DNA from 3 places in the Sphingomonas phyllosphaerae 5.2 genome. Region 2 is predicted to be linked to each of the others. Evidence: riboswitches for the same ligand, from Rfam matches in the RefSeq annotation. Region 2 holds a riboswitch; each other region holds the start of a gene.
The links. Region 2 has a riboswitch for cobalamin ahead of SPHPHY_RS0116095 (TonB-dependent receptor plug domain-containing protein). Riboswitches for the same ligand answer to the same signal wherever they lie in the genome.
Positions count from the first base shown of each region.

Region 1: another riboswitch for cobalamin. It lies ahead of SPHPHY_RS0106625 (ABC transporter substrate-binding protein); the one in region 2 lies ahead of SPHPHY_RS0116095 (TonB-dependent receptor plug domain-containing protein).
Region 3: another riboswitch for cobalamin. It lies ahead of cobW (cobalamin biosynthesis protein CobW); the one in region 2 lies ahead of SPHPHY_RS0116095 (TonB-dependent receptor plug domain-containing protein).

Region 1 is NZ_ATTI01000001.1:1,411,395-1,420,766, reverse strand. Features, by position in the region: gene SPHPHY_RS0106665 (TolC family outer membrane protein) at 1-167, opposite strand, end outside; gene SPHPHY_RS0106660 (protein-L-isoaspartate O-methyltransferase family protein) at 221-895, opposite strand; tRNA gene SPHPHY_RS0106655 (tRNA-Cys) at 1,037-1,110, shown strand; gene SPHPHY_RS0106650 (glycosyltransferase family 2 protein) at 1,188-2,195, opposite strand; gene SPHPHY_RS0106645 (glycosyltransferase family 4 protein) at 2,349-3,464, shown strand; gene SPHPHY_RS0106640 (glycosyltransferase) at 3,516-4,760, opposite strand; gene SPHPHY_RS0106635 (ABC transporter ATP-binding protein) at 4,893-5,669, opposite strand; gene SPHPHY_RS0106630 (FecCD family ABC transporter permease) at 5,666-6,628, opposite strand; gene SPHPHY_RS0106625 (ABC transporter substrate-binding protein) at 6,625-7,413, opposite strand; cobalamin riboswitch at 7,553-7,690, opposite strand; gene SPHPHY_RS0106620 ((deoxy)nucleoside triphosphate pyrophosphohydrolase) at 7,712-8,098, opposite strand; gene SPHPHY_RS0106615 (Flp family type IVb pilin) at 8,143-8,343, shown strand; gene SPHPHY_RS0106610 (Flp family type IVb pilin) at 8,473-8,643, shown strand; gene SPHPHY_RS0106605 (acetyl-CoA carboxylase carboxyltransferase subunit alpha) at 8,704-9,372, opposite strand, start outside.
Region 2 is NZ_ATTI01000001.1:3,366,928-3,376,299, reverse strand. Features, by position in the region: gene cobT (nicotinate-nucleotide--dimethylbenzimidazole phosphoribosyltransferase) at 1-195, opposite strand, end outside; gene SPHPHY_RS0116100 (DUF1636 domain-containing protein) at 192-602, opposite strand; gene SPHPHY_RS0116095 (TonB-dependent receptor plug domain-containing protein) at 604-2,547, opposite strand; cobalamin riboswitch at 2,712-2,901, opposite strand; gene cobO (cob(I)yrinic acid a,c-diamide adenosyltransferase) at 3,206-3,811, opposite strand; gene SPHPHY_RS0116080 (hypothetical protein) at 3,834-4,238, opposite strand; gene SPHPHY_RS0116075 (hypothetical protein) at 4,749-5,750, shown strand; gene msrB (peptide-methionine (R)-S-oxide reductase MsrB) at 6,077-6,526, opposite strand; gene SPHPHY_RS0116060 (NAD(P)/FAD-dependent oxidoreductase) at 6,740-7,975, shown strand; gene SPHPHY_RS0116055 (helix-turn-helix domain-containing protein) at 7,992-8,846, opposite strand; gene SPHPHY_RS0116050 (helix-turn-helix transcriptional regulator) at 8,858-9,372, opposite strand, start outside.
Region 3 is NZ_ATTI01000001.1:1,912,447-1,921,818, reverse strand. Features, by position in the region: gene flgA (flagellar basal body P-ring formation chaperone FlgA) at 1-285, shown strand, start outside; gene flgH (flagellar basal body L-ring protein FlgH) at 290-1,063, shown strand; cobalamin riboswitch at 1,413-1,644, shown strand; gene cobW (cobalamin biosynthesis protein CobW) at 1,814-2,869, shown strand; gene cobN (cobaltochelatase subunit CobN) at 2,876-6,157, shown strand; gene SPHPHY_RS0108970 (cobalamin biosynthesis protein CobG) at 6,154-7,254, shown strand; gene SPHPHY_RS0108965 (precorrin-8X methylmutase) at 7,254-7,883, shown strand; gene cobI (precorrin-2 C(20)-methyltransferase) at 7,880-8,605, shown strand; gene cobJ (precorrin-3B C(17)-methyltransferase) at 8,602-9,345, shown strand; gene SPHPHY_RS0108950 (cobalt-precorrin-6A reductase) at 9,321-9,372, opposite strand, start outside.

The DNA of each region.
Region 1 (9,372 bases), 2.0 Mb from region 2:
GCGGCCACGTTGGGCCGCCCCTGCGAGCGCGCGATCGGCACGTTCTCGTCGTTGGCGCGCTGCGCGGCGCGCTGCGCTGCCAGCGTCGGATTGTCGCGATAGGCGCGCACCAGCGCGTCCCGCAACGTATCCGCCACCGCCGGGCTCGCCCCGGCCAGCACCAGCATGACGGCAACCGATGACAAAGGCAGGAGCGGGCGGAGGCGCAAGTCGGTGATCCTTAGAAGGTGAAGCTGTGCGGGCGCGCGAAGCCGGGGAGCCGGACCGAGTCGATATCGGCGAACGGCGCGAGCGCAGTGGCCGCGCCGCGATGCGCGCCCGCAGCGAGGCGGAACACGCCGCGCTCGATCAGTCCGCTGACGATCCGACCGCCGTCGACCACCTGCGATGCAAGCGTAGCGGGCAACTCCTCGATCGCGCCATCCACGACCAACACGTCATAGGGCGCGCCCTCGGGATGGCCGTTTTCCAGCGGCCCCTCCACCACCGTCACGTTCGGTGTCGCCGCCAGTGCCGTACGTGCGTGCGCAGCGAGCGCGGGGCTCGATTCGACCGCGACGATCTCGGCGACCAGCGACGCCAGCACGGCCGCGCAATATCCACCCGCCGCGCCGATCAGCAGCACCCGGTCGCTCGGCAGCAGCCGCGCCTGCACCAGCAGCCGCGCGGTCGCGAGCGGCGTGTTGAGCGAGCGGCCCTCGCCCAGGTCGATCGCCGTGTCGCGGTACGCCAGCGCCGCGACCCCGGCGGGGACGAACGCCTCGCGCGGCACCTCGGCCATGGCGGCCACGACCCGCGGGTCGCTGACCGCCGAGGTGCGCAGCTGGCTGGCGACCATCGCCTGGCGCATCGCGGTGGAATCGTCGTTGCGGAGAGCGGGGGCGGAGAGGGTCATCGGCAGTCCTGTGGCATAGCTGTTATATCGATGCAACACACGTTGCGCTGCGGGCTTGTATCGCGCGCGCGCCGCACTTTGCAATCGGTGGCTTGACATGGCGGCGGCCTGCCCGCATCTGCGCGCCCTCACCGGCCTCGAGGCGCGATGGCGGAGTGGTGACGCAGAGGACTGCAAATCCTTGCACCCGGGTTCGATTCCCGGTCGCGCCTCCACCGGTCGAGCGGCCTTGTGCCGGACCGGTCCCCGGTCAGTCATTAGCCGGGCGGACAGCTGCCTCGACTGACGCTATCTAAGCCTTATATTCGATCAGCGTGGCGCGCGCACGGGTGATGCGTTGCAGCTTGAAGCGCAGCCACCCCAGCGTCTGCGCCGCCTTCGCGACCATCATCAGCCCGCTCCATTGCAGCGCATGCCTGCCGCCGATGCGCGCGCGCTTGCTGCGCGCCATCCGCAGCAACTGCACGCCCGCCAGTGCCGCCGGGGCCAGCACGACCACGCGCAGCAACGGGTCGTCGAGCAGCGCGAAGAGTATCACTCCTACGATCGCGGCGATGTTGATCGCAGTCCAGCCGAGCGCGCTGCGCAGTAACCGTCGCCAGCCCGGATCGCCGCCGTCACCATGCAGCGCGGCCAGTTCCGCAAAGGCGTAGCCGGTGCGGCGCGACCGATGCCACCATTGCGTCAGCCGCGTGATGGCGACGTCGTGCAGCGTCATCTCCTGTCCGTTCGACCAGATCCGCCAGCCGCGCGCGCGCAGCCGCACGCACATCTCCGGCTCCTCGCCCGCGATTAGCAGGTCGTTGTAGCCGCCGACCTCGCGCAGGGCGACGACCCGCAGCAGCGCGTCGCCGCCGCACGAATTGACCTCGCCGATTGGCACGTTCCATTCGTCGTCGCACGCGGCGTGATAGGCGTTCGCGTCCGGCCGTCGCTCGCGTCGGCGTCCGAAGACCACCGCGCGGCGCGGATCGACCGCCATGTCGGCCTGCGCCACGGCCATCCAGTCGGGACGGACCTCGCAATCCCCGTCGACGGTCTGCACCGCCTCCAGCGTCGGGTGATCACGCAGCAGCCGGGCGATACCGGTGTTGCGCGCGCGCGCCGCGGTGAACGGCTGGTCCATGTCCAGTTCGACCACGTCGAAATCGAGCGATCGGGCCAGCGCGACGCTGCCGTCGGTGGATCCGGAATCGACATAGACGCGCGCCTGCGCCCCGCTGAGCGATGCCAGGCAGGCACGTAGCCGCTCGCCCTCGTTCCGCCCGATCACGACGACGCCGACACTTGATTCAGTCATGGCTTTACGCATAAGCCAAGGGCTCCATCCCGTCTACCGGACCCGCCGAACGGCACGGCCGGCGTCCCAGGTATTCCCGATGCCCCTTCGCAAGCCTCTCGTCCCGCGTTGCGACACCGCGGCCACGCCTTCCTGCACCGGGCGTGCACGCGCATGACGCTGCGGATCCTGTTCGCGCTGCCCGGATTGCACCGGATCGAGCGCGGGGCGGAAGTCGCCGTCACCTCGATCGCCAGCGAACTCGCGCGCGGTGGCGACGCGGTGACCCTGATCGGGTCGGGCGCGCCGCGCGCCGGGACGCCGTATCGCTTCCTCCACGCCGGCGCGATCACGCGCAAGCGGTTCGAGAAGATGCCGCACCTCCCGGCATTGCGCGACGATACGTCCTATGAGGAAGCGAGCTTCGTTCCCGGGATGCTGCGCCGCTATCGACCCGGCGATTACGACGTTACCGTCGCCTGCTCGTTCCCGTTCGTCCATTGGGCGCTGCGCAGTCGCCCGTTGATCGGTCCGAAGCCGGCGCACGTCTTCATCACGCAGAACGGCGACTGGCCGGTGCGTGCGCAGAACAGCGAGTATCGTTTCTTCGGCTGCGACGGACTCGTCTGCATCAACCCCGATTATTACGAAGCGGGGCGCGCGCACTGGCCCGCCGCGCTGATCCCCAACGGCGTCGCGATCGACCGCTTCACTCCGGGCCCCGGTGACCGCGCGCGCTTCGGGCTGCCGGAGGACAAGCCGCTGGTCCTGATGGTCAGCGCATTGATCGGCAGCAAGCGCGTGGCGGACGGCGTACGCGCGGTCGCCGGCATTCCGGACGCGCACCTCGTCTGCGCCGGCGACGGGCCGGAGCGCGCCGCGATCGACGCGCTCGCCGCGGCCGTGCTGCCGGGCCGCTACACGCGCCTGACGGCGGCGGCGACCGACATGCCGCTGCTCTACCGCTCCTGCGACGTCTTCATGCACCTCTCGCTTGACGAGCCGTTCGGCAACGTCTTCATCGAAGCGATGGCGTGTGGCCTCCCGGTGGTGGCGCAGGATAGCGCGCGCACCCGCTGGGTGGTCGGAACCGAGCAGTTCCTGTGCGACACCGAGGATCGCGGCGCCCTCACCGCCGCGATCGGCACGGCCTTGCGCGCTGCGGAAAGCGGCGCCGGCGTCGACGCTCGCCGCACCCATGCCGCAGGCTTCGCATGGTCGAACGTCGCGGCGCGCTACCGCAGCTTCTTCGAGGAAGTCGTCGACCGAAAGCGCAGCAGCACGCGCTAGGCCCGACGGAGCGGAATCACTGCGCCCGCCGGCGTAAAAGCGCGACGTGCATCATCCGCCGAGCCCCGACGGGACTCCCGGTTCCCTTGCGACACCCGCGAACAGCGCGGCCAGCTTCGCCGCCTCGGTGTGGCTGTCGTGCCGCTCCAGCACGCGCGCGCGTGCCGACGCGCCGATCGCCGCGATCTCGCCCGGCGTCGCCGCCAGCAATCGTGCGATCGCCCCGCTCAATGCCTGCACGTCGCCCGCCGGGATCAGGACGCCGTCCACGCCGTCACGCACCAATTCGGGGATGCCCGCGATATAGGTCGAGAGCACCGGCCGCTCGCGCGCCATCGCTTCCATGATCGCGACCGGCAGGCCCTCCGCGAAGCTCGGCAGGACCAGCGCGCGCGCGTCCTGAAGCATTTCGGTGATCTGGTCCGCGTTCACCCAACCCGCGATGGTCACCTGCGCGCCGATCCCGGCGGCGGCGATCGCTCGTTCGACCGCCGGTCGCATCTCGCCGTCGCCCGCCAGCACCAGCCGCACGCGCACACCGCGTGCGTGCAGCGCCGCCACCGCCTCGACCAGCAGCAACTGCCCCTTCTGCTCGCACAGCCGCCCGACGCAGACCAGCGTGTCGTTCGCGGGTGCGGGCGTGGTGCGCGCCGCCACGAAGCGCGGGTCGATCGCGCAATGGACGATCGCGATCTTCCCCCAATCGCCGGCATCTGCCCAGCGAAACAGCTGGCTGCGGCAGAAGCTGGTGATCGCGACCACGAACGCCGCGCGCGCGATCTTCTCCGTCAGCTTCCATTGCAACGGCTTGTCGAATTCCTCCGGTCCATGAACGGTGAAGCTGTACGGTGGGCCGCCGAGCATCCGCACGAACAGCGCGACCAGTACGGCATTGCTGCCGAAATGCGCGTGGACGTGCGTCGCCGCACCGCTGCGCGTCAGCCACCGCAGCATCAGGCACGCCTCCGCCAGATAGATCAGGTGGTAGAGAAATCCGCGCTCGGCCCCGCGCGACAATCGCCACGCCGCGGCCAATGTCGACAGGAAGCGTCCCGGCCGCCGCAGCAGCGCCCCCAGCGTGGCACCCGCCAGCGGCATCGCGCCGTCACGCAGCAGGTAGCGCGTCCGCTCGCGCTCCTCGCGGTCCAGTGGATCGACGATCTCCGCGTCCCAGCCGCGCACCGCGAACCGCTCGACCGTCACCCCCTGCTCCTCCAGCGCGCGGATCTCGGTCCGGATGAAGCTGTGGCTGACCTTGGGATATTGGTTGATGAGATAGGCGACCGACGCGGCCATCAGGCACTTCCTTCCCTGTCCGGCCGACGCGCGGGACAAGGCGCGCTATCCCACCCCGCCCACGCGATGACAATGCCGTGCTGTCGGGCCGTGCTGTCGGGCCGTGCTGTCGGGCTGGCCGGTCGGCTGCCGCTATGACATCGTCGCGACCGGCACGATGTAGCGCTGCCCGCTTGCGGTGATCCCCGTCTCCACCGTCAGGCCGTAGGTCTCCCCGACCAGCGTCGCCGTCAGCGTCGTCTCCGCCGGGCCAGCCGCGATCACGCCGCCGTCACGCAGCAGCACCACGTCGTCGGCAAGCCGGGCCGCCAGGTTCAGATCGTGGACGACCAGCACCACGCCGCTGCCCGCCGCCGCCACCGCGCGCAGTTGCGCGCCCACCTCCAGCTGGTGTGCGGGGTCCAGGCTGGCGAGCGGTTCGTCCGCCAGCAACCACTCCGGTCGACCCGCCAACACGCGCGCCAGCAGCGCCCGCGCGCGCTCGCCGCCAGACAGATGCTCGACCCCACGCCGCGCGAATCCGGCCATGCCGGTCGCCGCCAACGCCTGTGTCACCGCAGCACGATCCTCGTCGGTCTCGCCCCACCGCCCGCGCCACGGCAGCCGACCCAGCCCGACCAGCGTCGCCACATCGATATTCCAGTGCACGTCGGCCGCTTGCGGCAGGAAGCCGATCCGCCGCGCCCGCTGCTGCGCCGGCAGCGCGCGCACGTCGCCCTCGCCGAGCATCGCGCGCCCCGCAACGGGATGCTGCAATCCGGCCAGGCACGCCAGCAGGCTGCTTTTGCCCGCACCATTGGGGCCGAGCAGCGCGGTGACGCGACCCGCGGCAAACGCGGCCTCCACCGCATGCAGGACGGGCTTGCCGCCCAACGTCAACGACAGTCGCTGTGCCGCCAGGACGGTCATGCCAGCCGCCGCCGCATCGACACCAGCAGGTAGAAGAAGAACGGCCCGCCCAGCATCGACATCGCGATGCCGAGTCGCAGCTCGCTGACCGTCGGCGCCAGCCGCACCACGCAATCGGCAACCGTCAGCAGCAACGCCCCGCCCAGCGCGGACGGCAGCAACGTCGCCGACGGCCGATGCCCCGCAAACGGCCGCACGAGATGCGGCACGATCAGGCCGACGAAGCCGATGATCCCCGCCGCCGCCACCGATGCACCGACGGCCAGCGCGATCCCGGCGATCACCGCCAATTGCAACCGTCGCGGATCGACCCCCATCGATCGTGCCGCCTGCTCGCCCAGCGTCAGCGCGTCGAGCGACCGGCCGGTCCGCGCAAGTAGCGCAATGCCGGCCGCGATCAACGGAACGGCGACCCGCACGTCGTCCCAGCTGCGGTCGGTCAGCGCGCCCATCAGCCACGTCACGATCTCGGAGGCGACGAACGGCGTCGGCGCCAGGCTGATCGCCAGCGCGGTCAGCGATCCGGTGATGCTGGTCAGGATCATCCCGGCAAGCGTGAACAGGATCAGGCTGCCCGAGCGCCCGGCGATCAACGCCAATGCCGCCATCGTAGCCGCCGCGCCCGCCAGCGCGAAGCCCGGCAGCAGCCATGCCTGCACGGCATAGCCGAAATAGAGCGCGCACACCGCGCCGAACGCCGCGCCCGACGATACGCCGAACAGCCCGGGGTCGGCGAGCGGGTTGCGCAGATAACCCTGCATCGCGGCGCCCGACACGCCCAGCCCGGCGCCGACCGCCAGCGCCAGAATCGTACGCGGCAGGCGAAGCTCGACGATGATGATCGAGCGCGGGTCGGCGGCAGTCCACGCGTCCAGCGGCACCCACACCTTGCCGGCCGCCAGCGACAGCGCCGCCGCGAGCAGTACGCCGGCCAGCAGCCACCACGACAGCCGCGTCATCGCACCAGCTCCGCACGGACGGTACGCAGCCGCGCCATCGCCGCGATGATCGACGGTCCACCGCAGTTCATGAGCCGCGCCGCGAACGGCGCGATCGCGATCCGCTTTCCCAATCGTGCGAGCGCCGGGTGCCGCTCGGCACGCTCGCCGCCACCCTCCGCCGCGGCGACCGACAGCAACACGCGCGGCGGCCGTGCCACGAGATATTCGAGCGGCAGGATGTCCCAGCGTTGCAGCCCGTAGGCGCTGCTGGCGTTGGAGAACCCGGCACGGCGCAGCAGGTCGTCAGGCAAGGTGCCGGCGCCGGGCACCAGCCCGCCCGCACCCCAGATCAGCGCCGGGATGTTCCTTCCCGACACCGGTCGGGACGACGCCAGGATCAGTGCCGACAAGGCCACGCCCCGATCCGGGTGCCCGATCGCCGCCGCGACCGCGCGAACCTGCGCCGCGCTCTCCTCAACGTCCGCCGGGACAGGATATTGCACGAGATGGACGTGCAGCCGCGCGAGCGCCGCCACCGTCGCGGGCGCGACATGCCCGCCCGCCACGACCAGATCGGGGCGGAGCGCCACCACCTCTTCGGCAGTGCCAGACGTCGCTGCGAAGCGGCGCGCCTGTGCCAGTGGAATGGAGGTCGCGCGCGGATCCTGCGAGTAAATGCTGATCGCCGCGATCTGCCGGGCGTCGGCTACCTGCATCAGGATCGCGTCGAGGCACGGATTGATCGACACGATGCGCGGATAACGAGGCGTCGCCGCCCCCAGCAGCAACGGTGCCGTCGCCATCAACGCCCCACGCGCCGCTATCCCGATCCTTCGCAACCACGAAACTCCCACGCCGACCCGACTCGTCCGTCGTCGCGCGGGAAAATTTCCCCGATCGCCCGGCACACCCCGTCCGCGCGAAGGACAACCGCGACCGGGCAGGTTTCCTGGCTCCCGGGTCGTCGCCTGCCGCCCGGCCTTCCCGGATCGCGGCGGATCCAGTGGCACGCAAGGGGGCGAGAGGCTCGCCGGTCACAGTTGCGGGGGCAGCTCCGGATCGTCGCCTACCGGATTCCCTCGCCTGATCGCGGGCCTACGCCTAGCCGCCCCGCAACGACCGGGCAAGCGCGGCGAGCAGCGGTACGTCGACCGGCGGCATCGGCAGCGCCGCGAGCGCTTCGGGCACGTCCCAGCGCAGCGCCTCCGCCGCAAGTGCCAGCGGCGCACCGTGCCACGCGGTGCAGCGGTACAGCAGCATCGTCACCGGCATGTCGGTCGCGAACCCCACCGGCTCCAGCGCGGCGACCGCCACCTCGATCGCCAGTTCCTCGGCCAGTTCGCGCACCAGCGCGTCGGCCGGGTGTTCGCCCGGCTCGACCTTGCCGCCGGGAAACTCCCACAGCCCGCCGTGCCGCTTGCCGTGCGGGCGTTGCTGCATCAGGCAGCGGCCGTGTCCGTCGATCAGCGCTGCGGCGACTACCAGCATCGGGGTCGATCCTTCCTTAACCGTTAGGCTTTATCCTGCCAGCCATGTCACGCCTGTCCATCGCACGCTCGCCACTCGGCATCATCCGCTCGCTGCTGCGGCAGACGCGCGGTGCGACTGCGATCGAATATGGTCTGATCCTGGCGGTGATCGCACTCGGCATTTCCGCCAGTCTCACCCAGGTCGGCACGACGATCGCAACGACGTTCGACAGGATCAACAGCTATCTGGTCACTACTCGCTGATCGAACGACGAAATCCCGTGACTGGCTTAAATGTTTATCAACCCTGCGATCTTAGAACAGTCATCGATGGCCCTGTGAACAGGACGTCGGCGGGTACCGAAGATTTCAAGTATTAACTGGAGAATCGACATGCAGAAGATTCGTTCGTTCCTGAAGAACAGCAAGGGTGCGACCGCGATCGAGTACGGCCTGATCGCTGCGCTGATCGCCGTTGCTGCGATCGCAGCGATGAAGGGCTTGGGCACCCAGCTCAGCAACACCTTCGGCAACGTGTCGAGCAAGATGGCAAGCAACTCGTAAGAGTTGCCGCACATATGCCGAAAAGGGCGGCGGAACTCAGGTTCCGCCGCCCTTTCTGTGTCAGGCGACGCGACCCATCTTCAGGAACTTCGTGCGGCGGTCATGCCGCAACGCGTCGGGCGTCAGCGGTGCAAGGTCGCGCAGCATCCGCTCGATGCAGTCGCCCAGCGCGCGGATCGCGCCATCATGGTCGCGGTGCGCGCCGCCCAGCGGCTCGGGCACGATCGCGTCGATCACGCCAAGCCCCTTCAGGTCCTGCGCGGTCACCTTCATCGCCTCGGCGGCGTCGGGCGCCTTGTCGGCGGTCCGCCACAGGATCGAGGCGCAACCCTCCGGCGAAATCACCGAATAGACCGCATGCTCGAACATCAGCACGCGGTTGCCGCTGGCCAGCGCGATCGCGCCACCCGAACCGCCCTCGCCCACCACCACCGACACCAGCGGAACGCCAAGCGCGAGGCACGCCTCGGTGGAACGCGCGATCGCCTCCGCTTGCCCGCGCTCCTCGGCCTGGATGCCCGGAAATGCGCCGGACGTGTCGACCAGCGTCACGACCGGCAAGCCGAACCGATCGGCGAGTTCCAGCAGCCGGATCGCCTTGCGATACCCCTCCGGCTTGCCCATCCCGAAATTGTGCCGCAGCCGACTGGCGGTATCGTCGCCCTTCTCGTGGCCCAGCACCATCACGCGCTGCCCGCGGAACGTCGCGAAGCCGCCCAGAATCGCCTG
Region 2 (9,372 bases):
GTCCTCGATACGCGGACGATCGCTCCGCTGCCATTCGGCCATGAACAACGCGATCTCCTCGAGTCGGCCGAGCGAACCCGCCGGCTTGGTGAGGCGCGCCTGGCGGGCCGCCGCCGCCGCGCGCGCTTCGGCGTCGGCGGCAGGCAGGTCGGCGAGCGCGGCGTCGAAATCGGCGACGGTGGTGAAGCGCGTCACCCGACGACCTGCCCGGGCGGCGGCACGCGGACGATGAAATGGCCCTTCACCGCGGCAGGCCACAGGGAGTAGGCGACCTGCCCGGTCTCGCTGGCGGCATAATGGCGCATGAAGGTCATGATCCCGGTCGCGGCGTCCTGGTCGGGGGTGAAGTCGCCCAGCACATAGCCGATCTTGCCGGGTGCGCGCAGGTGGACCGTGCAATGGCGGTCGCACGCGAACAGGCACGGCATTTCCTGGACCGAAATGCCCGCGAACGCCGGATCGTTGGCCTGCACATTGCGCAGTGCCTCGGCGAGCAGCGCGCCGCCGCGTCGCCCGTCCGCGCCCTCGCGCGCGGCGGCGGAGAGGCGGCAGCTGCTGCAGGCGACCACTGCGGGGCCATCGGCGACGGGAACCAGCGCCACCTCAGAAGCGTCCGCGCAGGCCGGCGTATACGCTGCGGCCGAGCGTGCCGTAGCGCGCGATCGTCTCGTAGCGTTCGTCGAACAGGTTCTCGACGCGCGCGAACAGCCGGACAGTGGCCGACAGCGGCAATTCGCCGCGCAGATCGACCAGCGTATAGCCGTCGAGGCGTGTGCGGTTGGCGGCATCGTCGAACGACGAGCCGGCCCAGCGCGCCGCGACGCCGAGCGAGCCGGCCTCGGCGAACGTGTAGGTCGCCGACAGGTTGGCGGTATCGCGTGGGCGGCGTGGCAGCCAGTTGCCGAGCGTGCTGCCCGGCGAGCGGTCCTCCGACAGCGTCCAGCTGTAATTGCCGTCGATGCCGAGGTGACGCCCGAGCTGTGCACGGCCGACCGCTTCGACCCCGCGCGCGAAGGCGCGAGCGACGTTCTGGTAATAGCCGAAGCGCTGCGCGGTGGTGGAGCCGGGGACGAAGCAGAGCGGGTCGGTGGCGCCGACATCGCAGCTGCTGAAGATGATCTGGTCGCGGGTCCGCCGCTCGAAATAAGTACCGCCGATCGCGAAGCGGCCGTCCATGAAGCGTTGCTCGGCGCCGGCCTCCCAACCCTTCGCCTGTTCGGGGGCGAGCGCCTGGTTCCCGTATTCGGAGAAGAGCTGGTAAAGCGTCGGCGCCTTGAAGCCCTCGCTATAGCTGGCGCGCAGCACGGTGCCGGTCGGCAGCGTCCAGCTTGCGCCGCCTGCGAACAGCGTCTGACGACCGAAGCGGCTGTGGTCGTCGTGCCGCACCCCGCCGTTGAGCGTCAGCCCGTCGACCGGCGACAGGTTGAGCTGGCCATAGACGCTGGTCAGCTCGGCGCGGCCGGTGCCGGGATCGGCGAGCGTGTAGGGCGGCGAGAAGTCCGACGAGGCGGTGGTGAAGCGGCTGACCTCGTTCTCGACGCCGAACACCGCGTCGACGCCCTTCACGATCGCGAGCGCGCCCTGATATTCGAGGCGGTGGTTGCGGCCGATCGCGGCGAAGGTCTGCGGCTGCGACGGGCGCGAGGGGTCGTAATTGTCGCGGTCGGTGTCGGTATAGCCATAGCCGATGCGGTTGCGCAGCCGCGCGTCGAACAGGTCGATGTTGAGGCCGGCATAGCCGACGAACTCGCGCGTCAGGCCGTATTCGGGGGTGTCGCCGCCGAACCCGTCGAAATCGTTGCGGCCATCGGCATAGGAGCCGCGGACATCGGCGCTGATACCCGGCGCGAGCGTCAGGACCGCACGGCCCTGTACGTTCTGGTTGGTATAGCCGTCACGCTCGGTGCCCGCCGCCAGCGCCGAGATACCGTCGGTGGCGAAGGTCTGCGCCCCGATCCGCCATGCGAGCGGGCCGGTGTTGCCGCCCAGTGCGGCACGCGCGCTGACCGTCTCACGCGAACCGCCTTCGAGGTCGAGGCTGCCTTCGAGGGCGGTGGCGGGAAGCGGGGTGACGATGTTGACCACACCGCCGATCGCCTGGCTGCCCCACAGGATCGACTGCGGCCCGCGCAGCACCTCGATCCGCGCGGCGTCGCCGATCAGCAGGTTGGCGAAATTGTAGCCGCCGCCGGGCGAGGACGGATCGTTGATCTTCACCCCGTCGATGACGACGACGGTCTGGTCGGCTTCGGCGCCGCGGATGCGCAGCGAGGTGCTGGTGCCGTAGCCGCCGTTGCGCGACAGCGAGACGCCGGGCGTGCGCAGCAGCAGGTCGGCGACCGAAAGATCCTGCGTACGATCGATATCGGCCTTGTCGAGCACGGCGACCGACGCGATCACGCGATCGGCGGCGACGGGCGCGCGGTTGGCGGAGACGACGATGTCGTCGGTGGGGGCGGGGGCGGTGACATCGGGGCGCGGCGCCTCCTGCGCGAGCGCAGCGGTGGACGACAGCAGGAACGGGAGGATGGCGAGGCGGAACGACATGGCGAAAACCCTTGTGACGACAACGAAGCCGTCGCCGATCGCCGGCGCGGAAAGGCGTGCTTCCGCGTCGTCGACCGCGCGCGGCGGCAGGCATCGTCACGCTGGTCCGCCCGCCGGGTTTGCCCCGTGCGGTCTTCCCGTCCGATCGGCGCACCCTGGCCGAACGAAGGACGACTGCGACAGGCAGGTCTCCTGGCTCACGGGTCATCGCCGGGTCGTGCCGCCTTCTCAGCCCCCGGGAGGACCAATGGCATCGGGCACGCTGGCTCGCCGCTTACAGTTGCAGGGGCAGCCGGGGTTCACCCGTTCCCTTTTGATCCCCGGTGAAGGGGAACCTGTCGCGGCGCGCGCCGTAGCGGCGCGTGGCGTGGCGGTCAATCGCGGGTAAGGTTCGGCGGGTGGCCGAGGCCGTCATTGCGGGCGCGGCGAAGCGATCCAGTGCGTCCTGGCCCGGCTCTGGATTGCTTCGCGGCGCTCGCAATGACGAGGGGCGCTACCGTTCGTTGGCGCTTCCGCCGGGTGCCTGGTGCCTGGTGCCTGGTGCCTGGTGTCGGGTGCCGGGTGGTCGGAGTTCCGCGATGTACCGACGCCGATGGAGCGGGACCCCGGATCAAGCCGTGGGGCGACGGCAAGGGATCAACCCCCGGGATCGGGTCGCTCAGAACTCCACGCCGGCCTGCGCCTTCACGCCGCTGCGAAACGGATGCTTCACCTGCGTCATCTCGGTCACGAGGTCGGCAGCGGCGATCAGCGCGTCGGGGGCGTTGCGGCCGGTGACGACGAAATGCTTCATCGGCGCGCGCGCGGTGGCGGCGGCGACCACTTCGTCGGTGGGCAGGTAATCGTAGCGCAGGACGATGTTGAGCTCGTCGGCGATCACCATCGCGATGCCGGGATCGGCGAGCATCCGCTGGACCTCCTCCCACGCCGTGCGGGCGGCGGCGATGTCGCGGGCGCGGTCCTGCGTGTCCCAGGTGAAGCCCTCCCCCATGGCGCGGAATTCGACCAGATCCGGGAACGCGTCGAAGATCGCCTTCTCGCCGGTCGTCATCGCGCCCTTCACGAATTGCACGATGCCCACCTTCATGCCGTGCCCCATCGCGCGGACCGCCATGCCGAACGCGGCGGTCGACTTGCCCTTGCCCGCGCCGGTGTGGACGATCAGCAAGCCCTTCTCGACGGTCTTGCTCTCCATCATCGTGCGGCGCGCGGCCTGTACGCGGCGCATCTTCTCGTTGTGGCGGCTGTCGATATCGTCGGTCATGCGCGCGGCGATAGCGGCGCGTTCAGTCCGCGGCCAGCACCGCCTCGACTTCGGCGACGCTGATCCCGAACACCGCCGCCAGCGCCGCCGGTTTCGCGCCACGGGCCGCCAGCGTGCGGATGCGCGCGGGATCCTTGTCGGTCGCATAGTTGCGGGTGTCGCGCTCGACAGGTTTCTCGCCGGTGCGGGAGAGCGCGCCGGTGCTGGCGCGGCGGCGCGGGCGCGCGTCGCGTTCGGTGGCAAGCGCGGTGCGACGCTGCTCCTCCTCGTGCCGGCGCGCCTCGCGCGCTTCCTCGCGGCGGCGGCCGGCGGCGTCCCGTTCGACGGCGCGATGTTCGGTGCGGGCGACGGCGGCAGCGACGCGTTCCTGCGCGCGCCGCTCGCGATCCTCTGCACGCCGTGCGGCGCGGTCGTCCTGGTCGGTCACGTCGAATCCTTCGAGGGGTATGTCGGTCGGCGGCTTCTGGCCGGCGACACGCCGTTCGACAAGCTCGGGACCAACGCAGGCGCAAGCGCGGCGGGAAGGCGCGTTCGCACCCGTCCTTCCGCGGGTCGGGTGGTGGGCAATATTTCGCTGCCACCGCAGCATGTGGCAGCCATTTGCAGCAACTCCAAGTCTTCGAAGGGAAGATCCAGTAATCTCGAAGATGCGAAGGGTTTTAAGTCAGTATGGCTGCGTGTTCTTTGTCTCGGCCTTCGCATGTCGCGTCGGGTCATTCTAAAAGCAGCGGCTCCGAATAGCGCGTAAACGAGTGCGTGTAGTGTCGCGGAACTCTGCTTGGAAAAGCGCCGGAACGCAAGATGTTGTCAGATATGGCGGCGCATAGGGCGGTTAACGCGCGGTTGTTATCTATAAAGTCTGCGGGATGGCGGATCGTCGGTTGATCCGGATGTGAGGTCGGCGGCTTGCGCCGGTTTGCGAACAGGGGAATTCAGGATGAAAAAGTTGTTATCGGGTGTCGCCTTGTGCGGTCTGGCCACACTCACGACGGCCTGCGGCGGCGACGACGGCGGGAAAGGCCGCAAGCCGGTTTCGGTGGTGACGACGCCTCCGCCTGCTCCTGCGCCAAGTCCGACGCCCGCCCCTACGCCCACTCCAACTCCAACTCCGACACCTGCGCCGGCGCCGGCGCCGATCCCGACGTCGTATGTTTCACCCTGCGACATGAAGCGCGATCAGGCGATCAATCTCCTGTTCGGGGCGGAAGTGCTGGCGAAGGGAACAGCCGATTCGACAGGTGCGTATCAACATTCGTCGGCATCGACTGCGCTCGTCGATCTCGGGGCAAATTCCGCGTTCCGGCTTGATGCGGTGTCGGGCAATGTGACCCTCCTCCGCGCCGGTGCAACGCTCGCATCGTTCACTGGAACGGAACGTGAGGAGCCGAGCGTGTTCAAGGATGGTATCTCGTATACCTCTGGCGCGAAGGAATTGACCTTCGGTTGCATTCCGTCGCGTCTGGATGCTCAGTACACGTTCCTGACCCGGTACGACTTCAATCAGAAGCCGGGAGTAGCGGAGACCTCGCAATTGATCGCGATCGGTGGTGCGCCCACGGGTTCGTCTGCCGAGCTTTCGTCGGGAGATTACAAGTCGTGGGCGACCGTCAGGATGCTGTACATCAACAAGACCAGTGATCAGTTTCTGACGACGCTCGAAACTGGTTCGACTGGCACGTTCGACGCCGCTGCTGGCGTTCTCGCCGGTAAAATGAATGTCACCACGAGCAGCTTTGCCGGCAAGAACTATGCCATCAGTTTCACCGCCACGCTGACGCCCGGCACGACGCGCTTCCAAGGCACGGCCACGACCGGCAATGGCGCGACGGGCAAGCTGACCGGCGGGTTCTTCGGTCCGGGTGGCACCGAATACGGATTCGTGTTCGCGATCGACGACGGCAACGCGCACCTGACCGGATACGGTTCCGGCAAGCGCTGATCCGGCGTTCACCCCCGCTCTCTAGCCACCGGACCAGCGTTTCGGCGGTGGTGCCCGGGTGCCTGATCGACGATGATCGGTCAGGCATCCGGGTTCAGTTCGACGCAATCCACGGAGTGTCGGACGAGGTGCCATTGCGTCGCCGGCTTCTCCCGGACGCAATCTACGGCGGCGACCCACTTTCGCGTACCGCGGAGCGATGCGGCGTCGGGGCGCGCGAGGCGATGCTATGCTCGGTCGCGGGCGGCGCGCTGATCCGGCATGCTGGTGATCTGCCTGCACCTCGGCGCTTCTACGACGCGTCCGATCGGCCTCGGTCCGTGCAGTCAGGCGACGTCCTCGACCTGGTCGAGATAGGCGCCGTATCCCTGCGCCTCCATCTCCTCGCGGGGCACGAAGCGCAGCGCGGCGGAGTTGATGCAATAGCGCAGCCCGCCGCGATCACGCGGGCCGTCGTTGAACACATGGCCGAGATGGCTGTCGGCACCGGCCGAGCGCACTTCGGTGCGGACCATGCCGTGGGTGTCGTCGTGGAGTTCCTCGACCCGGGCGGCGTCGATCGGCTTGGTGAAGCTGGGCCAGCCGCAATGCGATTCGAACTTGTCGGCGGAGGCGAACAGCGGCTCGCCCGAAACGATGTCGACATAGATGCCGGCGCGCTTGTTATCGAGATATGCACCGGTGCCGGGACGCTCGGTGCCGCTCTGCTGCGTCACGTAGAATTGCTCCGGCGTCAGCCTGGCGAGCGCATCGTCGGTCTTGCGATAGTCGGTCATGGTCGTGGTCCTTCGCTTCGGCGCGGAAATATCGGAATATCTGGTGACGGCCCCCCTCGCCGCGCAAGGGCGCTGGTGCTGGACCACCGTGGCGCACGCACGCCATTCGCGAATTGATCGCGCGCCGGCGCGGCGGTAGCGTCGCCCGGCCGGCCGCGACATTCGCATCCGCCGGCATCGACCAGACGATAGAATGAAGGTGGTGCGTAACCCGTGACGGCAGAACGCTATGACGTCCTCATCGTCGGAGGAGGGCATGCCGGCGCGGCGGCGGCGATCGCGCTGCGGCAGGAGAAGTTCGCGGGAACGATCGCGATCGTCTCGGCCGAGCCGGAGCTGCCGTACGAGCGCCCGCCGTTGTCGAAGGAATATCTGGCCGGTGAAAAGTCGTTCGAGCGCCTCCTGATCCGGCCGGCGTCGTTCTGGGCCGAGCGCGGCATCGACCTGCACCTGGGCGAGGGCGTGGTGGCAGTGGACGCAGCGGCGCAAGCGGTGCGCACCGATGCGGGCCGCACGGTCGGCTATGGCGAGCTGATCTGGGCGACCGGCGGTGCGCCGCGGCGGCTGACCTGCGACGGCCACCACCTGCACGGCGTACATGCGGTGCGGACGCGCGCCGACGTCGACCGGCTGCTCGACGAACTGGCGCAGGCGCAGCGCGTCGTGGTGGTCGGCGGTGGCTATATCGGGCTGGAGGCAGCGGCGGCGCTGACCAAGTTCGGCAAGGCGGTGACGCTGGTCGAGGCGCTCGACCGCGTGCTGGCGCGCGTGGCGGGCGAACCGCTGTCGCGCTTCTACGAGGCGGAGCATCGCGCGCGCGGCGTACGGATCATGCTGGGTGCGACGGTCGCCTGCATCGAGGGCGACGAGCGCGTCGGCGGGGTGCGGTTGGCGAACGGGACGTTGTTGCCTGCCGACGTCGTGATCGTCGGGATCGGGATCGTGCCGGCGGTGGCGCCGCTGGAGGCGGCGGGGGCGGCAGTCGGGAACGGCGTCCGCGTCGACGCGCGCTGTCGCACCAGCCTGCCGCACGTCCATGCGATCGGCGACTGTGCCGCGCATGCCAACCGCTACGCCGATGGCGCCACGATCCGGCTGGAATCGGTGCAGAACGCCAACGACCAGGCGACGACCGCCGCGCGCGACATCGTCGGACGCGGCGCGGATTACGACGCGGTGCCGTGGTTCTGGTCCAACCAGTACGACCTGAAGTTGCAGACCGTCGGGCTGTCGGCCGGGTTCGAGCACGCAGTAGTGCGCGGCATACCCGCCGAGCGTCGCTTCTCGGTCGTCTATCTCAGGGGCGGCCGGGTGGTGGCGATCGACGCGGTCAACGCGACGAAGGACTATGTGCAGGGCCGTGCATTGGTGGCGGGCGGCGCGCGGCTGTCCGTCGCGGCGCTGGAGGATGCGTCGCGGCCGCTGAAGGAGATCGCCGCCGAGGGATGATCGGCGGCGTGCGCGATCACGCCGGATCGTCGCGGTGCTCGATCAGCTCGCGGAACGCCTGGAGGCTGGATCCCAGAAACTGGCGACAATCCCGCGCGAAGTGCGAGTGGTCGACATAACCCGCCTCCCACAAGGCGCGCCCGGTGGCGGTCGGATCCGCCAGCAAACGTCGAAGCACGCGCACGAAGCGCCGCAGCATCAGCAGACGCTTGGGCGGCAGGCCGAAGTTCTCCAGGCAGGTGGCGGACATCCGCTGCGGCGTGAGGCGCAGCGACGCCGCGATCTCCGCCACCGTGGAACGTGGGCTGGCGTCGATCAGCTCGATGATGCGCTGCGCCTGAAGGTCGCGACCGTTACCCGCTTCGAGTCGCGCGTCCAGCCACGGAGCGAAGGTGGCAGCTTCGTCGCCCCGTGGGCCGCGAACAGCCGTAGGCGACGAGCGGTCGATCGCCGCGAGCGGCACGACCCGGTCGGTGTAGCGCGACACGTCGCCATCGAACAACATCCCCCACGCCGTCGAGCGGAGCCGGACGCCGGACAGGAGCACGCCGCCGTGATCGAGACGCGCGACGCTGGTGGTGGGGCCGATGAAGCCGATGGCGGGCAGCGGTGCGAAGATCCGGCGCCGGATCACCAGCCGGCTGCCTGGGGCATCACCGTGCAGGACGTAGATGCGTGGCCCGCCGGGCAGCAATATCGTCCGACCGTCCGCGCGCAACGGAACGCCGCCGAAATGCTCGGCGACGACATCGCCCGACGCGAGCGGATGCCGCTCCGGCCGCGGGGTGATCGACAGTCTCTCCAATAAACCTGCTCCAGGCTGTTTTGTGCCGGAGTTACGTTGGTGATTGCGAAGCAGATGCGCTGGCATGTTGATCCAGGTCAGCGATGCCGCAAATTATCGTGCACAGATGTGCGGACAAGATTGCTGAAGATCAGGCGGACCAGATCGACCTGGCGATTGCTGCCGGTCTTCACGAACACTTGCTTCAGATAGCCGCGCGCCGTCCCCAACTTGACGTGCAGGGATTCCGCGGCCGCAGCGAGCGTCTGCCCGGACGCCAGCAGGCATGCGAGTTCGGTTTCGACCCGTGACAGCCGGAACAACTTGCACACCGGCTCGGCGAGCTGGTGGATGTCGAGCCCCGGATCGACGAAGAAGAGCAGTGCGCCGTCCTCGTCCGCCATCTCGGAGCGCGGCGCGCACACGAACGACGTTACGAGTGGCGGGCCCTGTTCGCGACGCAGGGTCAGCAGCGGCATCCGATCGGTCTTTTCCGCCGCGCTCTGCGACAGGACGTAGCCGATGGCGGTCGACAGGGCCGCGGCGTCGGCGCGATCGGTCGCCTGCACCTGTCCGCGATGTTCGCGAATGCCGTCGTGCCGATCCATCAGCA
Region 3 (9,372 bases), 1.5 Mb from region 2:
TCCGTGCGGCCCGCCGATGCCGCCGGGTTCCAGGCGACGCATAACCTGGCGGCCGGGCGCGTGGTGCGGCGCAGCGACATGCGCGCGCCGCAGCAGATCAGCCGCGGCGACGCCGTCGCCATCTTCTATCGTGCCGGCGGTCTCTCGATCACCACGCCGGGACAGGCGCTGTCGGGAGCCGCAAACGGCCAGCCGATCCGTGTGCTCGCGCTTGCGACCCGCCGGAGCCTCGACGCCATCGTCGACGGCCCCCGCCGCGTCCGCATCGTCAACGAACAGGAATAGCCGCATGTCGCCGAAGCTACCCTACGCCCCCGTCGCGCTCGCGATGTCGGCCTTCGCGTTGTCCGGCTGCGGCACGGTCGACCGTCTCTCCGCGATCGGCAAAGCGCCGCGGATGGGGCCCGCCATTTCGCGCCCGGCACCCGATGTTCAACCTTCGCTGGGCGGTCAGGCGATCGCCGGTCGCTATACCGGCGGCGTGACGACACAACAGGCGGGTGGCGGCGCATCGCTGTTCCGCACCGGCGCGGGTGCCTTCTTCCACGATCAGCGCGCCTCCAGCGTCGGTGACATCCTGACCGTCCGGATCAACATCGCTGACAATGCGGCGCTGGATAACAGCTCTACCCGCTCGCGGCGCGGCAAGGAGAACCTCGGGTTGCCCGGCCTGCTCGGACTTGAATCGAAGATCGGCAAGGTGCTGCCCGGCAACCCCAATCCATCCAGCCTTATCGCCACCGACAGCAATTCCGCATCGGGCGGCGCCGGCAACACCTCGCGCAGCGAACAGATCAACACCGCGATCGCCGCGGTGGTGGTCGACGTGCTGCCGAACGGCAACCTCTCGATCGCGGGGCATCAGGAAGTCCGCGTCAACTTCGAACTGCGCGAAGTCGTGGTCCAGGGCATCGTCCGCCCGCAGGATATCGCGCGCGACAACAGCATCCGCAGCAACCAGATCGCCGAGGCCCGCATCGGCTACGGTGGACGCGGCCAATTGACCGACATGCAACAGCCGCGCCTCGGACAGCAGTTGCTCGATGTCATCCTGCCGTTCTGAGGCCCGGATGCAAGCGCCGGGACGACATGGGTCCACGAGTCGGAGGGAGAGAGACGCGGGTCGGCCGGCCGAGCCGATGCACGTCATGGGAGCGACGATCGATCGGCCCGAACTCCTCCAGGTCGTCGAGCGTGCGCGCTCGATCAGGCAAGCTCTCCTGAATCAGCCCGGCGCTTATTCTGTCGCGCGAACCGGCGCCTGGCCTGGCATTCCGCCTGCCCGCATGTCGCTCGCGCCTCGATGAAAACCCGCGCCGTCCTCGCGGATGCCGGGCCGACCGGGCGGCAGCGCATTTGAGGAATTGGCAACGCGCCGCCACGAAGCTAAGACCACGGCGAGGGCCTTTTCGGCGCTCGATGATCGCGCCGGTGCCCCGAAAGGGGCTTGAATGGGAATGCGGTGCGGGGGGCCTCCCCCCAAATCCGCGGCTGTCCCTGCAACTGTGAGCGGTGAGCGAAGGCGTCATGCTCCCTGACCGGAGCGGCCACTGGGATGCGGCATCCACGGATGCACACCTGGGAAGGCGATGCCCGAGCTTTGACCCGCAAGCCAGGAGACCTGCCGGCGATATGGTCGCTCTTGCTTCGATCCAGGGGATGGTCGCGGCACGGTTCTCCGTCTGAGCGACGAACCTGTGTGGCTGGGGCTGCATCGGTGTGCGTTGCGGAGGGCATTCGGCGCCCCGCCGTGGTCGTGCGCCGGCCGACGTGTCGGCCCCCGCCGGTCGTTGCCAGTGCCGCGGAAAACACCATGTCAGCATTCTCACCTGTCGCGAACCTGTCGAAAGTCCCCGTCACCATCGTCACCGGTTTTCTGGGCGCGGGGAAGACGACGCTTATCAGCCACCTGATCCGCAACGCGGGTGGCCGCCGGCTGGCGGTCGTCGTCAACGAGTTCGGCACCCTCGGCGTCGACGGTGACATTCTGAAGGGGTGTGCGATCCCCGATTGCCCCGCCGAGAACATCGTCGAGCTTTCGAACGGCTGCATCTGCTGCACCGTAGCCGACGATTTCATCCCCACCGTCGAGACGCTGCTCGCGCTCGATCCGCGCCCCGACCACATCCTCATCGAAACCTCCGGGCTCGCGCTGCCCAAGCCGCTGCTGAAGGCGTTCGACTGGCCTGCCATCCGGTCGCGGATCACCGTCGACGGCGTCGTCGCGGTGGCGGATGCGGAGGCGGTGGCGAGCGGGCGCTTCGCACCGGATGTCGCCGCGCTGGATGCGCAACGCGCCGCCGATCCCAGCATCGATCATGAAACGCCGCTGTCGGAGGTGTTCGAGGACCAGCTTGCGTGCGCCGACATGGTGTTGCTGAGCAAGTGCGACCTCGCCGGTGCGGGCGGTATCGCCGCCGCCCGCGCCGTCATCGCCGCGGAGACGCCGCGATCGCTGCCCATCCTCGAACTGACCGACGGCGTGGTCGATCCGAGGATCGTGCTGGGCATCGGTGCCGCCGCCGAAGACGATCTCGCCGCCCGCCCCTCGCATCATGATGGCGAGGACGATCACGAGCACGACGATTTCGACAGCATCGTCGTCGAACTTGGAGAAATCGCGACTGCGGACGATCTCGCCGCGCGGGTAGAGGCGCTCGGCCACGGTGGCGACGTGCTGCGCGTGAAGGGCTATGCGGCGGTCGCGGGCAAGCCGATGCGGCTGCTGGTACAGGCAGTGGGTGCCCGGGTCCGCACCCATTACGACCAGCCGTGGCGGGGCGACGAGCCACGCGATACCCGCCTCGTGGTCATCGCCGAGCGGGACCGGCTCGATCCCGCCCTCATCCGGGCTGCGCTGCACGGCTGACCCGCCATGCACGTCGTCTTCCGCGAAGCGCACGGCCTGGAGGAGAGCGCGTCGCCGCGCGATCTGGGGCAGGACGCCGCCGATCTCGTGGTCTTGTCCTTCTCGGACAGCGATCTCGGCGCGTTCGCGGCCGGGTGGCACGCCGCCGTGGCCGCCGCGGCCGCCGCCGGCGACGCCGCGCTGCCCCGCCTGCGGCTCGCCAGCCTCGCCGAACTGACGCACCCGCTGTCGGTCGACACCTATGTCGAGCGCACGCTCGATGGGGCCAGGGGCATCCTGATCCGGCTGATCGGCGGCGCGGCCTATTGGTCGTACGGGCTTCGGCAGGTGGAAACGCTGGCACGGCAGCGCGGGATTGCGTTGGCAGTCATCCCTGCCGACGGGCGTGTCGACGACCGGCTCGATACGATCTCCACCGTCCCGGTCTCGACGCTGCGACGCTTGACGCAGTTATGCGACATTGGCGGCGCTGCGGCGGCGCAGGAAGCGCTGGCGCAATTCGCCCTCGCCGCGGGCTGTTACGTCAGGCCGGCGCCGAGCGCGCCAGCCATCGCGCCGGTCGGCGGTTGGCAGCAGGCAAGCGGGGTCACCTGCCCCGCCGCCTTTGCGTTTACCGCAACGCGGCCGCGCATCCTGATCGTCTTCTACCGCTCATATCTGACCGCCGCGGATCTCGATCCGGTCGCGGCGTTGCAGGCCGGGTTCGAGGCGTGCGGCTATGACGTCCTCGCGCTGTTCGCTCCGTCGTTGAAAGATGCGGAAGCGTCGCCATGGCTGCGGCGGTGGGTCTCCGCGCTGTTACCGGCCGCGATCGTCAACGCCACTGCCTTCTCCGCCACGGACGAAACCGGCGCCACCCCGCTGGACGGCGCAGCGGTGCCGGTGTTCCAGGTCGCGCTCGCCACGTCCGATCGCGCGGCCTGGACGAAGGCGCAGCGCGGGCTGTCGCCGGCCGATCTGGCGATGCACGTGGTGCTGCCGGAGGTCGACGGGCGCGTGTTTGCGGGTGTCGCCAGCTTCAAGGACGATGCGCCGCACGATCCCGACCTGCAGTTCAAGCGCCGCGCGCATCGTGCCGAGCCGGCGCGGATCGCCGCGATCGTCGCGCGCATCCACGGCTGGATCACCCTGGCGCACGCACCCGCGGCGCAGCGCCGGCTCTGCCTCGTCGTCTCGACCTACCCCGGCAAGGCGCAGCAGATGGCGCATGCGGTCGGGCTAGATGCGCTCGCGAGTGTCGCGGCGATTCTCCACGATCTCGCTGCGGCGGGCTACGGGGCCACGCCCTGCCCGGCCGATCTGCCGCGGCTGCTCGCCACCGAGACGCTTGAATGGACGATCGCGGACTATCGCACTGCGCTGCGCTGCCTTCCCGCCAGCTTGCAAGCCGAGGTGGCCGCCGCATGGGGGGCGCCGGAAGACGACCCCGCGCTCGTCGACGGGCGGTTCCGGTTCGGTGCGATCAGCTGCGGCGAGATCATTGTCGCATTGCAGCCCGAGCGCGGCCAGCCGGATGGCCGCATCGGGGAATATCACGATCTATCGCGCTGCCCGCGCCATGCCTATATCGCCTTCTACCTGTGGCTGCGTGCGCGCGGGATGCAGGCGCTGGTCCATATCGGGGCGCATGGCACGCTCGAATGGCTGCCCGGCAAGGCAGTGGCCCTATCGGATGCGTGCTGGCCAGAGGCGCTGACCGGCGCGCTGCCGATCGTCTATCCCTTCATCGTCAATGATCCCGGCGAGGCCGCGCAGGCCAAGCGGCGGATCGGGGCGGTGACGCTGGGCCACGTCCCGCCGCCGCTCGCTCGCACCGGCACTGCAGCGGGTCTGGGCCGACTGGAAACGCTGCTCGACGAATTCTCGAACGCCGATGGGCTGGACCCGCCGCGCCGGGCGCGGTTGCGCGGCGATATCCGTGACGAAGCGCGGGCGCTGGGGCTGGACGGGGTGCTCGGGCTCGGCGCGGCGGCGTCCGATGCCGAGGCGATCACCCGGATCGATACGTTCGTGTGCGATGTGAAGGACAGCCAGTTCGGGGACGGGCTGCATGTCTTCGGGCGCGGCGAACACGGCGCGGCGGAGCGCGACGGGCTTTTGATTGCGCTCGACGGGCGGCGGGTCGCCGCCGGTCCGTCGGGATCGCCGTGGCGCGGGCGGCGCGACGTACTGCCGACCGGCCGCAACCTCTACACCACCGATCCGCGCGCGGTGCCGTCACGTTCCGCGCAGGCGCAGGGCGTGCGGCTCGCCGACGAGCTGATCCGCCGCCACCTGCAGGATCACGGCGATTATCCGCGGACGATGATCGTAGACCTCTGGGGATCGGCGACGATGCGCACCGCCGGCGAAGAGTTCGCGATGGCGCTGCACCTGCTCGGCGCCGCGCCGGTGTGGGACATGGGCTCGGAGCGCGTCACCGGCGTGGAGGTCCTCCCGCTCCTCGTGCTCGACCGTCCGCGCATCGACGTGACGCTGCGCGTGTCCGGGCTGTTCCGTGACGCTTTCCCGACGCTGTGCGCGATGTTCGGACAGGCAGTGCGCGCGATCGCGCTGCGCGACGAACCGGCCGACCGGAACCCGTTCGTCGGCGTGCCCGCCACGCCGCGCGTCTTCGGTCCCGCGCCCGGCCGCTACGGCGTCGGGCTGGGCGACGCCGCCGACACCTACACGCCCGACGCGCGCCGCGCCGCGGGCGAGGCGTGGCTCACCGCATCGTCGCATGCGATCGACGGCGGGGAAGACCGTGCCGATCCCGTTGCGCTGCGTGCCCGCGTCGCCGCGGCCGAGCTGTTCGTCCACGTTCAGGACCTGCCCGAGACCGACCTGCTGCTCGCCGCCGATTATGCCGCGCATGAAGCCGCCTTCGCCGCTGCGCAGGCGATCACCGGCGGTAACGCCCGCCCCTACCATCTCGACGCGACCGATCCGGATCGGCCCCGCGCACGAACGCTGGCGGAAGAAATCGCGCGCGTCGTGCGCGGCCGTGCCGCGCATCCCGGTTGGATCGCCGGCATGATGCGACACGGCTTCCGCGGGGCCGCAGAGATCGCAGCCACGCTCGACCATCTCGGCACCTTCGCGCACCTCGCCGGCGCGGTCACGACCGAGTCATTCGACCTCTACTTCGACGCGACGCTCGCCCGCGACGATGTCCGCGCGTTCATGGCGCAGGCCAATCCCGCCGCACTGGCTGCGATGGATGCCCGCTTCGCGGCGCTTCGCGCGGCGGGGCTGTGGCGGACGCGCCGGAACTCGATCCTCGCGCGATTGGAGGGCGCGGCATGAGCGCGACGCGCGGCTGGTGCCCCACCGCGTGGCGGCCGATGGCCGCGGGCGACGGCCTGCTGGTCCGCGTCCGCCCCGCGCTTGGGCGATTGACGCGCGACCAGATGCTCGGATTGTGCGCAGCGGCGCTCGTCCACGGTAACGGCCAGATCGACGTCACCAACCGCGCGAACCTGCAAATCCGCGGCGCGACGGAGGCAAGCTGGCGACTGCTGCTCGCCGAGCTGGTGGCGCTCCGGCTGGTCGATCCCGATCCCCAGCGTGAAGCGCGGCGTACGATCCTGCTCGCGCCCGACTGGACGCATGGCGACGATACGCACCGCATCGCGGACGAACTGGAACGGCGCATCGCCATGTTGCCGCCGCTGCCGGGCAAGTTCGGCTTCGCGATCGACGCCGGCCACGCCCCGCTGCTGACCGCATCGCCAGCCGACGTCCGTATCGAACGTACGACCGGCGGCGCGTTGATGCTGCGTGCGGAGGGGCGTGCCACCGGCACGATCGTCGCGCCGGGCGCCGAGGTCGATGCGCTGATCGCCATTGCGGACTGGTTCGTCGCCACCGGTGGCCGCGACGTCGGCAGGATGGCGCGCCACGTGGCGCCGCTACCCGGCTGGGCGAACGGCGAAGCACGCCCGGCGCCGCCATCCCGTCCCGTGGCTGCGGGCGGCCATCCACTCGGCGCTGTGCATCCGCTTGCCTTCGGACGGATTGACGTCCCGTCGTTCGCCGCATCGCTGTCCGCCGGCGCGACCGCCGTGCGCACCACGCCATGGCGGTGCCTGCTGATCGAGGGCGACGATCGCGTACCGGCGCCGGATGCGCTCGCTGCCGTCGATGCCTGTGTGGGTGCCCCCGCTTGTCCGCAGGCGACCATCGAAACACGCGCGCTCGCCACCCGCCTCGCGCCGGCCATCGTCGGCACATTGCACGTATCGGGTTGCGCGAAAGGCTGCGCACGCGCCGCACCGGCCGCGGTCGTCCTTACCGGCCGCGACGGCCGGTACGATCTCGCCCGCGACGCCCGCGCCGACGCTCCACCGGCCCGCTGCGGGCTCGACGCGCGGCACGTCCTCCAATTGTTCGGAGTCAACTGATGCCCCACGTCTACGAGACGGACGGCGCCGCCATCTATCGCCAGTCGTTCGCCACCATCCGCGCCGAGGCGGCGCTGGCGCGCTTCGACCGCGATGAGGAACCGGTCGCGGTGCGAATGATCCACGCCGCCGGACTGGTCGAACTGGCCGCCCACATCCGCTTTTCGCCGCGCTTCGTGACGACTGCCCGCACCGCGCTGGCGGCCGGCGCACCGATCCTGTGCGATGCTCGGATGGTGACGGAGGGGATCACCCGCGCGCGCCTGCCGGCCGACAATCCCGTGATCTGCACGCTGCACCACCCCGATATCCCGGAGCGTGCGCGCACGATCGGCAACACCCGGTCGGCGGCCGCGCTTGAGCTATGGCGTCCCCATCTGGCCGGCGCGCTGGTCGCGATCGGCAATGCGCCGACCGCGCTTTTCCACCTGCTCAACATGCTTGAAGACCCGGACTGCCCGCGCCCGGCAGCGATCATCGGCTGCCCGGTCGGCTTCGTCGGTGCGGTGGAATCCAAGGCGGCGCTATGGGCGGAACAGCCGGTTCCATGCACCGTCATAGAAGGACGGCTGGGCGGCAGCGCCATCACCGTTGCTGCGATCAACGCGCTGGCGAGCCGCACGGAATGACGTCGGCGATGCTCCACGGCGTCGGCCTCGGCCCCGGCGCGCAAGACCTGATGAGCGTCCGCGCCGACCGGCTGGTACGCGGCGCTCGCCATGTCGCTTTCTTCCGGAAAGCGGGGCGCGCCGGCCACGCCCGCCGCATCGTCGATGGCATGTTGCGCCCCGACGCGATCGAGTTCGCGATGGAATATCCGGTCACGACGGAGATACCGGTCACCGATCCGCGCTACAACGCGCAGCTTGGCGCCTTCTACGCCGATTGCGCCCGCCACCTGGGCGCTCTCGTCGGCAGCGGAGAGGACGTCGTCGTGCTGTGCGAGGGCGATCCCTTTTTCTACGGCTCGTTCATGCACCTGCACAGCCGCCTCAACGGGGTCGTGCCGGTCGCCGTCGTGCCCGGGATTACCGGCATGTCGGGTGCCTGGACCGCCAGCGCGCTCCCGATCACCTGGGGCGACGATGTGCTGACCATCCTGACGGCAACGTTGCCGGAGGCCGACCTCGCGCGGCGGATCTGCGACACCGATGCGCTCGTCGTGATGAAGATCGGACGTCATCTCGCCAAGCTGCGTCGCGCCATCGCCACCGCCGGGCGCGAGGATTGCGCGTGGCTCGTCGAGCATGCTGCGATGCCCGGGCAACGCGTCACCAGGCTGGTCGATGCGGATGCGGTCGCGCCTTATTTCTCGATCCTGCTGATCCACGGACAGGGGCGTCGGCCATGAACGGCTGGCTCGCCATCGCCGGCCTCGGCCCCGGCGACGATGCAATGGTGACACCCGAGGTCAGCGATGCGCTGGCCGAGGCGACCGATGTGATCGGCTACATCCCCTATGTCGCCCGCGTCGCGCCGCGCGACGGGTTGACGCTGCACCCGTCCGACAACCGCGTGGAGCTGGACCGCGCGCGGCATGCACTCGAACTGGCGCGCGCCGGGCACCGGGTGGTGGTGGTGTCGTCCGGCGACCCCGGCGTGTTCGCGATGGCGGCGGCGATCTTCGAAGCGGTCGAACACGGCGATCCCGCCTGGGCGCTTCTCGATATCCGTGTGCTGCCCGGCATCACCGCGATGCTGGCCGCCGCCGCGCGCGCCGGCGCACCGCTGGGCCACGACTTCTGCGCCATCAACCTGTCGGATAACCTGAAGCCGCAGGCGATCATCGACCGGCGCGTACGATTGGCGGCCGAGGCGGATTTCGCGATCGCCTTCTACAATCCGCGCTCGCGGGCACGGCCGGACGGGCTGGCGACCGCGCTCGCGATCCTGCGCGACACCTGCGCGGATCGTCGCCCGATCCTGTTCGCGCGCGCCGTCTCCACCGCGCAGGAACATCTGCACGTCGTCGCGCTGCCGGACGCGCGCGCCGAACTGGCCGACATGCGAACCGTCGTGATCGTCGGATCCAGCCGCACGCGTATGGTGCCGGGCACGCGCTTTCTCTACACGCCGCGGTCGGCGGCATGACCGATCCAGTGCAGCACCGCCGCGACG